DNA from 3 places in the Micromonospora sp. NPDC000207 genome. Region 2 is predicted to be linked to each of the others. Evidence: riboswitches for the same ligand, from Rfam matches in the RefSeq annotation. Region 2 holds a riboswitch; each other region holds the start of a gene.
What was found. Region 2 has a riboswitch for cobalamin ahead of ABT336_RS09415 (ribonucleoside-diphosphate reductase subunit alpha). Riboswitches for the same ligand answer to the same signal wherever they lie in the genome.
Positions count from the first base shown of each region.

Region 1: another riboswitch for cobalamin. It lies ahead of ABT336_RS00860 (ABC transporter substrate-binding protein); the one in region 2 lies ahead of ABT336_RS09415 (ribonucleoside-diphosphate reductase subunit alpha).
Region 3: another riboswitch for cobalamin. It lies ahead of ABT336_RS25575 (prenyltransferase/squalene oxidase repeat-containing protein); the one in region 2 lies ahead of ABT336_RS09415 (ribonucleoside-diphosphate reductase subunit alpha).

Region 1 is NZ_JBEPEQ010000001.1:153,305-156,571, reverse strand. Features, by position in the region: partial or broken gene ABT336_RS00865 (M14 family metallopeptidase) at 1-1,068, shown strand, start outside; cobalamin riboswitch at 1,159-1,304, shown strand; gene ABT336_RS00860 (ABC transporter substrate-binding protein) at 1,399-2,334, shown strand; gene ABT336_RS00855 (FecCD family ABC transporter permease) at 2,349-3,267, shown strand, end outside.
Region 2 is NZ_JBEPEQ010000027.1:11,265-14,531, reverse strand. Features, by position in the region: gene ABT336_RS09415 (ribonucleoside-diphosphate reductase subunit alpha) at 1-1,669, opposite strand, end outside; cobalamin riboswitch at 1,825-2,040, opposite strand; gene ABT336_RS09410 (hypothetical protein) at 2,246-2,707, opposite strand; gene rpsD (30S ribosomal protein S4) at 2,747-3,267, shown strand, end outside.
Region 3 is NZ_JBEPEQ010000162.1:3,613-6,879, forward strand. Features, by position in the region: gene ABT336_RS25570 (SCO2322-related protein) at 1-220, opposite strand, end outside; gene ABT336_RS25575 (prenyltransferase/squalene oxidase repeat-containing protein) at 238-1,407, opposite strand; cobalamin riboswitch at 1,422-1,589, opposite strand; gene ABT336_RS25580 (GNAT family N-acetyltransferase) at 1,618-2,187, opposite strand; gene ABT336_RS25585 (SDR family NAD(P)-dependent oxidoreductase) at 2,452-3,267, shown strand, end outside.

The DNA.
Region 1 (3,267 bases), on a different contig from region 2:
CAGATCACCCGGCTGGGCTTCCGGTTGGAGGCGGTCCCCACCGCCGGCGAGCACGGCCACGACCACGGCGACGACTTCAGCACGATGGGCTTCCCGGCCGCCGACAGCAACTACCACGACTACGCGGAGTTGACGGCGGTGGTGAACAAGGTGGTCGCCGACCACCCGACCATCGCCCGCAAGATCAGCATCGGGTCGTCGTACCAGGGTCGGGACCTGATGGCGGTGAAGATCTCCGACAACGTCGCCACCGACGAGAACGAGCCGGAGATCCTGTTCAACTCCCAGCAGCACGCCCGCGAGCACCTCACCGTGGAGATGGCGATCTACCTGCTGAACCTCTTCACCGACTCGTACGGTTCGGACACCCGGGTCACCAACATCGTCAACACCCGGGAGATCTGGATCGTCCCGACTGTCAACCCCGACGGCAGCGAGTACGACATCGCCACCGGGTCGTACCGGTCCTGGCGGAAGAACCGGCAGCCGAACAGCGGCTCGTCCTTCGTCGGCACCGACCTCAACCGCAACTGGTCGTACCGGTGGGGCTGCTGCGGCGGATCGTCCGGATCCCCCGCCTCGGACACCTACCGGGGTCCGTCGGCCTTCTCCGCGCCGGAGACCGCAGCCCTGCGCAACTTCGTCAACAGCCGGGTCGTCGGCGGGGTCCAGCAGATCAAGGCCAACATCGACTTCCACACCTACTCCCAGCTGGTGCTCTGGCCGTTCGGCTGGACGACCGCCAACACCCCCACCGGGATGACGGCCGACCAGTACAACACCTTCGCGACACTGGGCCAGCAGATGGCCGCCACCAACGGGTACACCCCGGAACAGTCCAGCGACCTGTACGTCACCGACGGGGACAGCATCGACTGGATGTGGGGGCAGCACGGGATCTGGGCGTACACCTTCGAGATGTACCCCGGCTCCGCCTCGGGGGGCGGCTTCTACCCGCCCGACGAGGTGATCCCGGCCCAGACCTCGCGTAACCGGACCGCTGTCCTGCTGCTCAGCGAGTACGCCGACTGCCCGTACCGGGCCATCGGCAAGCAGGCCCAGTACTGCTGACCGAGTGAGGAGGGGTCCCTCGTCAGCGGAGGGGCCCCTCCCGACCTTTCGGGGTGGTGCAGCGCACGTCACCCGGTGCCACCTGCGGTAACGAAGTCGGCCGGAGGTGCGCTACGGTGCTAGCGACCGTCCCGCAGCGAAGCCGGTGTGAAACCGGAGCTGTCCCGCAACTGTGATGCCCCGTCCGTACCGCGTGCGGGGACGAGCCAGGTCGCCTACGGCACGGTCGCGACCCGCGCTCTCGAGGAAGGGCGCCTCGCGGACGGCGGCCACCCTCTGCCCTGTCGGCGAAGCACCAGGCTCCTCGGCCGACAGGAGGCACCACCGATGTCCAGACGTACCCCTCGGATCTTCGCGGCGGTGACCGCGGCCGTCGCGCTCGCCCTCGCCGGCTGCGCACAGAACTCCGACGAGCCCACCACAGCGCCCAGCCCCGGCAACGGGTCCGCCTACCCGGTGACAGTCGGGGAGCTGACCCTCGACGCGCGGCCCGAACGGATCGTCTCGCTCTCCGCGACCGCCACCGAGATGCTCTTCGCCATCGGGGCCGGTGACCAGGTCACCGCCGTCGACGACCAGTCGAACCACCCGGCCGAGGCACCGAAGACCGACCTGTCCGGCTTCCAGCCGAACGCCGAGGCGATCGCCGGGAAGAATCCGGACCTGGTGGTCCTCTCCAACGACATGAACAAGATCGTGGATCAGCTGACCACGCTGAAGATCCCGGTCTTCCTGGCCCCGGCGGCGACCACTCTGGACGACTCGTACCAGCAGATCACCGACCTCGGGACCCTCACCGGCAACGCCGACGGCGCCGCCGACGTCACCAAGCGGATGCGCGACGACATCGCCAAGCTGGTCGCTGACCTGCCGCAGCGTGCCGAGAAGCTGACCTACTTCCACGAGCTGGGACCGGAGCTCTACTCCGCCACCAGCAAGACCTTCATCGGCTCGCTCTACAGCCAGGTGGGTCTGGAGAACATCGCCGACGCCGCGGACCCGGACGGCAAGCAGGGCGGCTACCCGCAGCTGTCCCAGGAGGTCATCGTCCAGGCCGACCCGGACTTCATCTTCCTGGCCGACACCAAGTGCTGCCAGCAGTCGGCGGAGACGGTCAAGGAGCGTAGCGGCTGGTCCGGGCTGACCGCCGTGAAGAACAACCAGATCGTCGCCCTCGACGACGACGTCGCCTCGCGCTGGGGTCCGCGCGTGGTCGACCTGCTGCGGGCGATCGTGGACGCGGTCGCCAAGGTCCCGGCCTGACCCTCCACTCCGACATGACCCACCGGCCCGGTGCGACGACCCGGTCCGGCGTGCCCGCCCGACCCGGCGGCGCGCCGGCCGGGTTGCGGCCGGGCTGGTTGGTCGCCGGCCTGGTCGCCGTCGCCGTGGCGCTCGTCGTCGGGGTGTCCCTCGGCCCGGTCAGCCTTCCCCCGCTCAGCGTCGCGGCGGAACTGCTCAACCTGATCCCCGGCGTACGCCTCGACAGTGGCCTCTCCGAACGGGAGATCGCCATCGTCACCGAGCTGCGGCTCCCCCGGGCGGTGCTCGGTCTTCTCGTCGGCGGGCTGCTCGCCCTGGCCGGCGGCTGCTACCAGGGGGTGTTCCGCAACCCGCTGGCCGACCCGTACCTGCTGGGGGTGGCCGCCGGTGCGGGACTGGCGGTCACCACGGTCATCGCCCTCGGGGGCGCGGCCCTCGGCGCGATGCCGGTGACCGTCCCCCTGGCCGCGTTCGGCGGGGCGCTCGGTGCGGTCCTGATGACGTACCTGCTCGGTTCGGCACAGGGCCGCCACCGGTCACCGGTGACGCTGATCCTGGCCGGGGTGGCGGTCTCCGCGTTCCTCTCCGCCGGCCAGACCTACCTGCTGCAACGCAACGCCGACAGCATCCAGCAGGTCTACTCGTGGTTGCTGGGCCGGCTGGCCACCGCCGGGTGGGGCGACGTCCGGATGGTCCTGCCGTACTTCGTGATCACCGTGGCGGTGGTGCTCCTGCACCGGCGGGAGATCGACGTCCTCTCCCTCGGCGACGACGAGGCGACAAGCCTCGGGCTGCACCCGCAGCGGTCCCGGTACCTGCTGATCGCCGCCGCCTCCCTCGGCACCGCCGCGGCGGTGGCCGCCGCCGGGCTGATCGGCTTCGTCGGGATCATCGTCCCGCACGCCCTCCGGCTGCTCGCCGGATCCAGCTACC
Region 2 (3,267 bases):
GTCCGGCCGAGGTCTCCAGGGCGGTGAGGTACAGCTCCTCACCGATCCGGGTGGACAGTTCCTTGGCCTCCGGCGAGTCGAAGGGCAGCCGCAGGGCGAAGAAGACGTCCTGCAGGCCCATCATGCCCAGCCCCACCGGACGCCAGCGGGGGTTGCTCGCCGCCGCCTGGGGAGTCGGGTAGTAGTTGATGTCGATGACCCGGTCCAGGAAGGTGACGGCGGTCCGCACCGTGGCGCGCAGCTTCGCCCAGTCCAGGTCCCCGTCGGCGAGGTGGGCGGCGAGGTTGACCGAGCCGAGGTTGCAGACGGCGGTCTCGGAGTCGCTGGACACCTCGATGATCTCGGTGCACAGGTTGGACAGGTGCACGACGTTGCCGGGCTCGGCGGTCTGGTTGCACAGCCGGTTCGAGGCGTCCTTGAACGTCATCCACCCGTTGCCGGTCTGGGCCAGGGTCCGCATCATCTTGCCGTACAGCTCCCGGGCGGGCAGCTGACGCACGTAGCGGCCCTCGGCCTCGGCGGCCCGGTACGCGGCCTCGAACTCCGCCCCCCACAGGTCGGACAGGCCGGGGACCTCGTCCGGGTCGAACAGCGACCAGATCCCGTCGTCCTCGACCCGGCGCATGAACTCGTCCGGGATCCAGTTGGCCAGGTTCAGGTTGTGGGTCCGACGGGCGTCCTCGCCGGTGTTGTCCCGCAGCTGCAGGAACTCCTCGATGTCGGGGTGCCACGGCTCCAGGTAGACGCAGGCCGCGCCCTTGCGCCGGCCGCCCTGGTTGACCGCCGCGACGCTGGCGTCCAGGGTGCGCAGCCACGGCACGATCCCGTTGGAGCGGCCGTTGGTGCCCCGGATCAGCGCGCCCCGGGAGCGGACCCGGGAGAACCCGATGCCGATGCCACCGGCGAACTTCGACAGGTTCGCGACCTGGGCGTAGCGCTGGTAGATGGAGTCGAGTTCGTCACGCGGAGAGTCGACCAGGTAGCAGGAGGACATCTGGGTGTGCGCGGTGCCGGAGTTGAACAGCGTCGGTGAGCTGGGCAGGTAGGCCAGGCTCGACATGAGTCGGTAGAACTCGACGGCCTCCCCCGGCTCCTGGGACAGCCCGCAGGCCACCCGCAGCAACCAGTACTGCGGGGTCTCCACCACCTGCCGGCCGGTCGGGTGGCGGAGCAGGTAGCGGTCGTACACGGTGCGCAGTCCGAAGTACTCGAAGCGCAGGTCACCGGCGTCGTCGACGGCCGCGTCGAGGACGTCGGCGTGGGTGGCGACGAACCGCGCCGTGTCGTCGCCGATCAGGCCGAGGGTGTGGCCGTGGGCGACGGCCTGACTGAAGGTCGCCAGCCCCTGCCCCCGGACCTCCGTGCCGACCTCGGCGGCCAGCAGCCGGGCGGCGAGCCGGGAGTACTGCGGTTCGGTGCCGATCAGCTCGGCCGCGGTCTGCACCACGAGGCGGTCGACCTCGTCGCTGCTCGCGCCGTCGTAGAGGCCCTCGACGGTACGGGTGGCCACCCGCATCGGGTCGACGTCGGTCAGGTCGGCGGCCCACCGGCGTACCGAGTGGGCGATCTGGCCGGCGTCGACCAGGTCGACGGCGCCGTCACGGGTGCGGACCCGGACCCGTCGTGGCCCGGACGGGTCGGACTCGCCGACGGCGGCGGCCGGGAACATCTCGGTGACTGTCACCACTGACTCCTCGCGAGTTCGAGACCGGAGGGTCCGACAGCAGCACGGGACGGACACCGGCGGACGCACGCCGGTGTCGACGCGGGCTCGCGAGGGCGTCGGCCGTCCCACGCGGCCTCGGACCGCCGCCCACCCACTGCGGGGTACGCGGCGCGCTGGCAGGTCTTCGGACTCGCGGGCCTGGCCGGGATCACCGGTCTCCTACTGGCCGTCGCTTCCCAGGCCGGTGTCGGCCCAGTGCTGATGACGGCGGTCGTTCCCACTCACCGCTGCGGGGCAGTCCCGGATTCCCACCGGGTTCCCTCTTGCCTCGTCCGCTCGGGATGAACGGCCGAACCAGCTGCGCTCGACACCATATATAGGGAGCGCAGCATTGTCACACCCAACATGTCGGGTCCGGGCGTGTCGAGGTCGTCGCAGGGCTGCGGCGAAGCGGAGTGGCCACCCCGGCGGAGGCTCGGATCATCGCAAGCGCCGGGGTGGCCGGGTGTGTCGTCCGGCAGCGTCCACACCGAACGGCATCCCCCCTCATGAATACCGCCACAGGGAGGCTGTTGCAACCTATGTGCAGTAGCGGCCCGAGGGGTCGGGCGGACAGCCGGCTGCGGCACGGAACTCGTCCGGGTCGACCTCCTCCGCCCCGTCCGGGTCGACGAGGTCGGCGGAGGCGAGGTCGAGGTGCGCCACCAGGTCGTCGCCGTGGAGTGCGTCGGGGGTGAGCCACCCGAGCAGGGCGGCGCGGGCGCGCACCCGGTCACCGGTCCGGCCGGTACCCAGCTCGGCGAACTCCACCCGGGCCGGCACCTCCCCGACGTCGACGAGGTGCCGGGCCAGACCGGCCGCCGCCGGGAGGGTGAGCCGGAGCCCACCGGCCTGCGTCACGGCGTGTCGGGCGAACAGCTCGGCCCGGTGGTGCGGGGTGTGCAGGGTCAGCGAGTCGGCGCGGGCCAGCAGCGCGTGCAGCCGCACTGCCGGGGTGTCGACGATCGCCGGGGATTGCTGGATCTTGCCCAACTCCACCACCTCCGATTAGGTTAGGCTTACCTTAGTTGAGAGGTGATGATGAACCAGTCCCGCCCGAAGATCAAGCGGTCCCGCCGACTCGGTATCCCGCTGACCCCCAAGTGCGTGCAGTACTTCGAACGCCGCCCGTACCCGCCCGGAGTGCACGGCCGGGCCGCCCGCAGGACAGAGAGCAACTACAAGGTCCGGCTGCTCGAAAAGCAGCGCCTGCGGGCCCAGTACGACCTGCGCGAGGGGCAACTGCGGCGGGCGTTCGACAGGGCGGTACGCCGGCCCGGCAAGACCGGCGAGGAGCTGGTCGTCGACCTGGAGTGCCGCCTCGACGCCCTCGTCCTGCGGGCCGGCTTCGCCCGGACCATCTACGCGGCCCGCCAGCTCGTCACCCACCGTCACGTCACCGTCAACGGTCGACGGGTGGACCGCCCCTCGGCCCGGCTGCAGCCGGAGGACCGGATCGGGGTGGTGGAGTCCAGCCGGACCAAGGCCCCGTTCCTCGTCGCCGCCGCCGGGGCGCACGCTCCGCAACGGACCGCCCCGTACCTGGACGTCGACCTGTCCGG
Region 3 (3,267 bases), on a different contig from region 2:
CGGCCAGTCCGGTGGCCGGGTCACCGACGTGACAGCCGACCTGGACCCCGCCGCCGAGGGGACCGTAGTCGACCACGACGGTGACGCCGGTGGTGCCGGTGCAGGGGGCGGCCTGGGCGGCCTGGGGAGCGGGGTCGGCGGCGACCAGGCCGACGGCGACGACGGCTGCGGCGATCAGACCGGCCAGTCGCCTGCGGGTGGTGGAGAGGGCACTGGACATGTGGGCTCCTTCGAGGGTCAGAGGCAGGGCAGGCTGGGTGCGCCCGGCGTCGCGGTGGTGGTGGACAGGTGGGCGTACCCGGTGCCGGTCAGGCCGAGGACGGCCTGGGTGGTGGCCCGGACGGCGGTGGCCGGGTCGAAGGAGCCGCCGTCGAAGTCGATCGCCCCCCGGTCGGTGGGGGTCCCGGAGCAGCCGACCTGGAGCCCGGCGAGGTGGATCCGGGCCCGCAGCCAGGCCAGCGGCCGACCGCCGTCGCGGAGGGCCTGCGCGGCCAGGCCGGTGCTGTTGGCGTTGGACAGCCCGTCGGCGTTGGGGAAGCTTCCGTCGGTGCGTTGGACCGACAGCAGCCAGTGCAGACCGGCGGTGGCGTCGGCGGACCGACCGGCGGCGCGCAGCGCCTGCACGGCCAGGGCGGTGGCGTCCACGTCGGAGACACAGGTCGCCTGGGCGGCCACCACCGGGTAGCCGCCGTCGGCACACCGGATCCCGGCCAGCCACTGGGCGGCGGTGCCCGGTGCGCCCTGCGGGGTACGGGTCAGGGCGAGGATGGCGAAGGACTGGCTGAAGGTGTTGCTGTAGTCGCCGTACGCGGACCGGTCGCTGAACCGGCCGTCGGTCGCCTGGAGCGACTGCAACCGGCTGACCAGGTCCACTCCACCCACGTCGGTGGGGTCGTCGCCGCGTACGGCGACGGTGAGGGCGAGCTTGGCGGTGGCACCGACGTAGGCCTCGGTGCCCCCGTCGCCGAGGTACCCGTCGCGGATGTCCGCCCGGGTGACCCAGTCCAGGGCGTCCGCGCCGTAGTCGTCGGCGACCCCGGCGGCGGCGAACGCGAGGACGGCGTCGAGGGTCAGCCCCGCGTCGGGGTAGGCGACACCACCGAAGACCGCCTCGAAGCGTTCCCCGTCGACGAGTTGGCGTGCCAGCCAGCCGGCGGCGGCGGCCGGGCGGGGGGCCACGGCCTGGACGGCTGCCACGTCGGCGGGGGGCGCTGCGGGCGCGGCACCGGCGGGCGCGGCGACGCCGAGGGTGAGGGTGAAGGCGGTGAGCACCGCGCTGGGCAGGGTGAGCAGGCGGTGCCGGCTCGGGCGGGCGACCATCGGACGCGCCTTTCCGGCCCGGCGGACGTCGAAACCCGGCCCGGCCTGCGCGGGGCAGAGCCGGTCGGCCTCCGACCCGTGGGCCACGACGGGTGAGGAGCGGGAACATCGCGGGCACGGCGGGTATTCGGGCTCGTCACCGAGGAGGTCCCTCCTCGGTGGCCTACCGTTGCGGGCCAGCGCCGGACTTCGACCGGACTTCCCCCGCACGTACGCGCAGGTGTGCAGTTGTCGCGTCAGTCTCGTCTGCCGCAGCAGCGGATGTCAATGCGACATCCGTCGCGGCGGCCCGGCCTGTCACCGGGAGGCGGACAGCGGTAGGGACCGTACCAGCATCCGGTGTGACCGCCAGCCCGGGAAGGGAACGAGGTCGCCGACGTGCTGGAAGCGCAGGCGTTGCAGCGCGTGCCAGACCCGGGTGTTGGTCTCGGTGACGGCGAGGGTGACCCGCTCCTCACCACGGCGGTCCAGCAGGTCGGTCGTCATCCGGACACCCAGGCGGTGGCGACGGAACTCGGGCAGGACGAACGCCTCGCACACGGCGAAGGTCCGGTTCGGCCACTCGGCGGTGAGGGCGGTGTCGGTGACCGAGGTCAGGTCGCGCCACCACAGCGTCTCCGGCGGCAGTGGACAGCCCAGCACCGCCCCGACGAGTTCACCGGCGACATAGCCGAGTGCCCCCTCGAAGCCGTCGGCCTCGACCGTCCACCGGATCCGGTCGCTCGCCGACGGGGTGCTGTGATCGAGGAGGTGGAGGTCCTCGGCGTGGACCCGGTGGTAGACCTCGGTGAGCGCGTCGACGTCGGCCTCGGTGGTGATGACGACCTCGTCGAGGAGGTCGCCGTGGGCTAGGGGTGTCGACGTCATCAGACTTCCTCCGGCATGAAGTTAGGTTAGGCATACCTAATCAGATGCCGAACGGAGTGACCAAACTCAGCGAAGGCTGACCTAAGTCGTGGGGACCTGCGGGGGGCGGGCGGCACCGGTCCCCGTCGATGCCACCCGGCGGGGCCGGGCTGGTGGACGGAGGCGGGGTGCGGCACCGCCCGTGTGGTGCGTACAGTTTCGGGTCGGACTTCACGGGTGGGCCGGACAGCCCCGGCGCAGGGACGGGATCGGGACATCAGCGGCATGACAGCGGACAACACCCTCGACGGCGGCCCGGACGGCATCGACCAGAGCCGGCTGGAGACCTGCCTGCGCGTCATCGAGGACCTGGCGGACCTGCCTCCCGACCACCCGGACGTGGTACGGGTCCAGCGGGCCACCGCCGGGCTCTACAAGACGATCAAGCAGCAGCGGCGGACGCGACGCCGGGAGGAGATCCTGACCGCCGACCTCGCAGTGACCGCCGCCACCGCCACCGGCGCACCGGGCCGCATCGACGACGAGACCCAGGGCATCCCGCTCGCCTCACCCACCACCGGCACCACCGCCGGGGTCCTGCACCAGCCACGGGGCTGCTACGTCTGCAAGCAGCGCTACCGCGAGGTGGACGCCTTCTACCACCAACTCTGCCCCACCTGCGCCGCCACGAACCGGGAACGCCGCGACGCCCGTACCGACCTGACCGGCCGACGGGCGCTGCTCACCGGGGGCCGGGCGAAGATCGGCATGTACATCGCACTGCGGCTGCTGCGCGACGGCGCGCACACCACCGTGACGACCCGCTTCCCGCACGACGCGGTCCGCCGGTTCGCCGCGATGCCCGACAGCGCGGACTGGCTGCACCGGCTGCGTGTCGTCGGGATCGACCTGCGCGACCCCGCCCAGGTGATCGCCCTGGCCGACTCGGTCAGCGCCCAGGGACCACTCGACATCCTGATCAACAACGCGGCGCAGACGGTCCGCCGCAGCCCCCAGGCGTACGCCCACCTCGTCGCCGCCGAGGCGGCGGCCCTGCCCGAGGGTCCCCTCCCCGACGTGGTCACCTTCGCCGCCACCCCG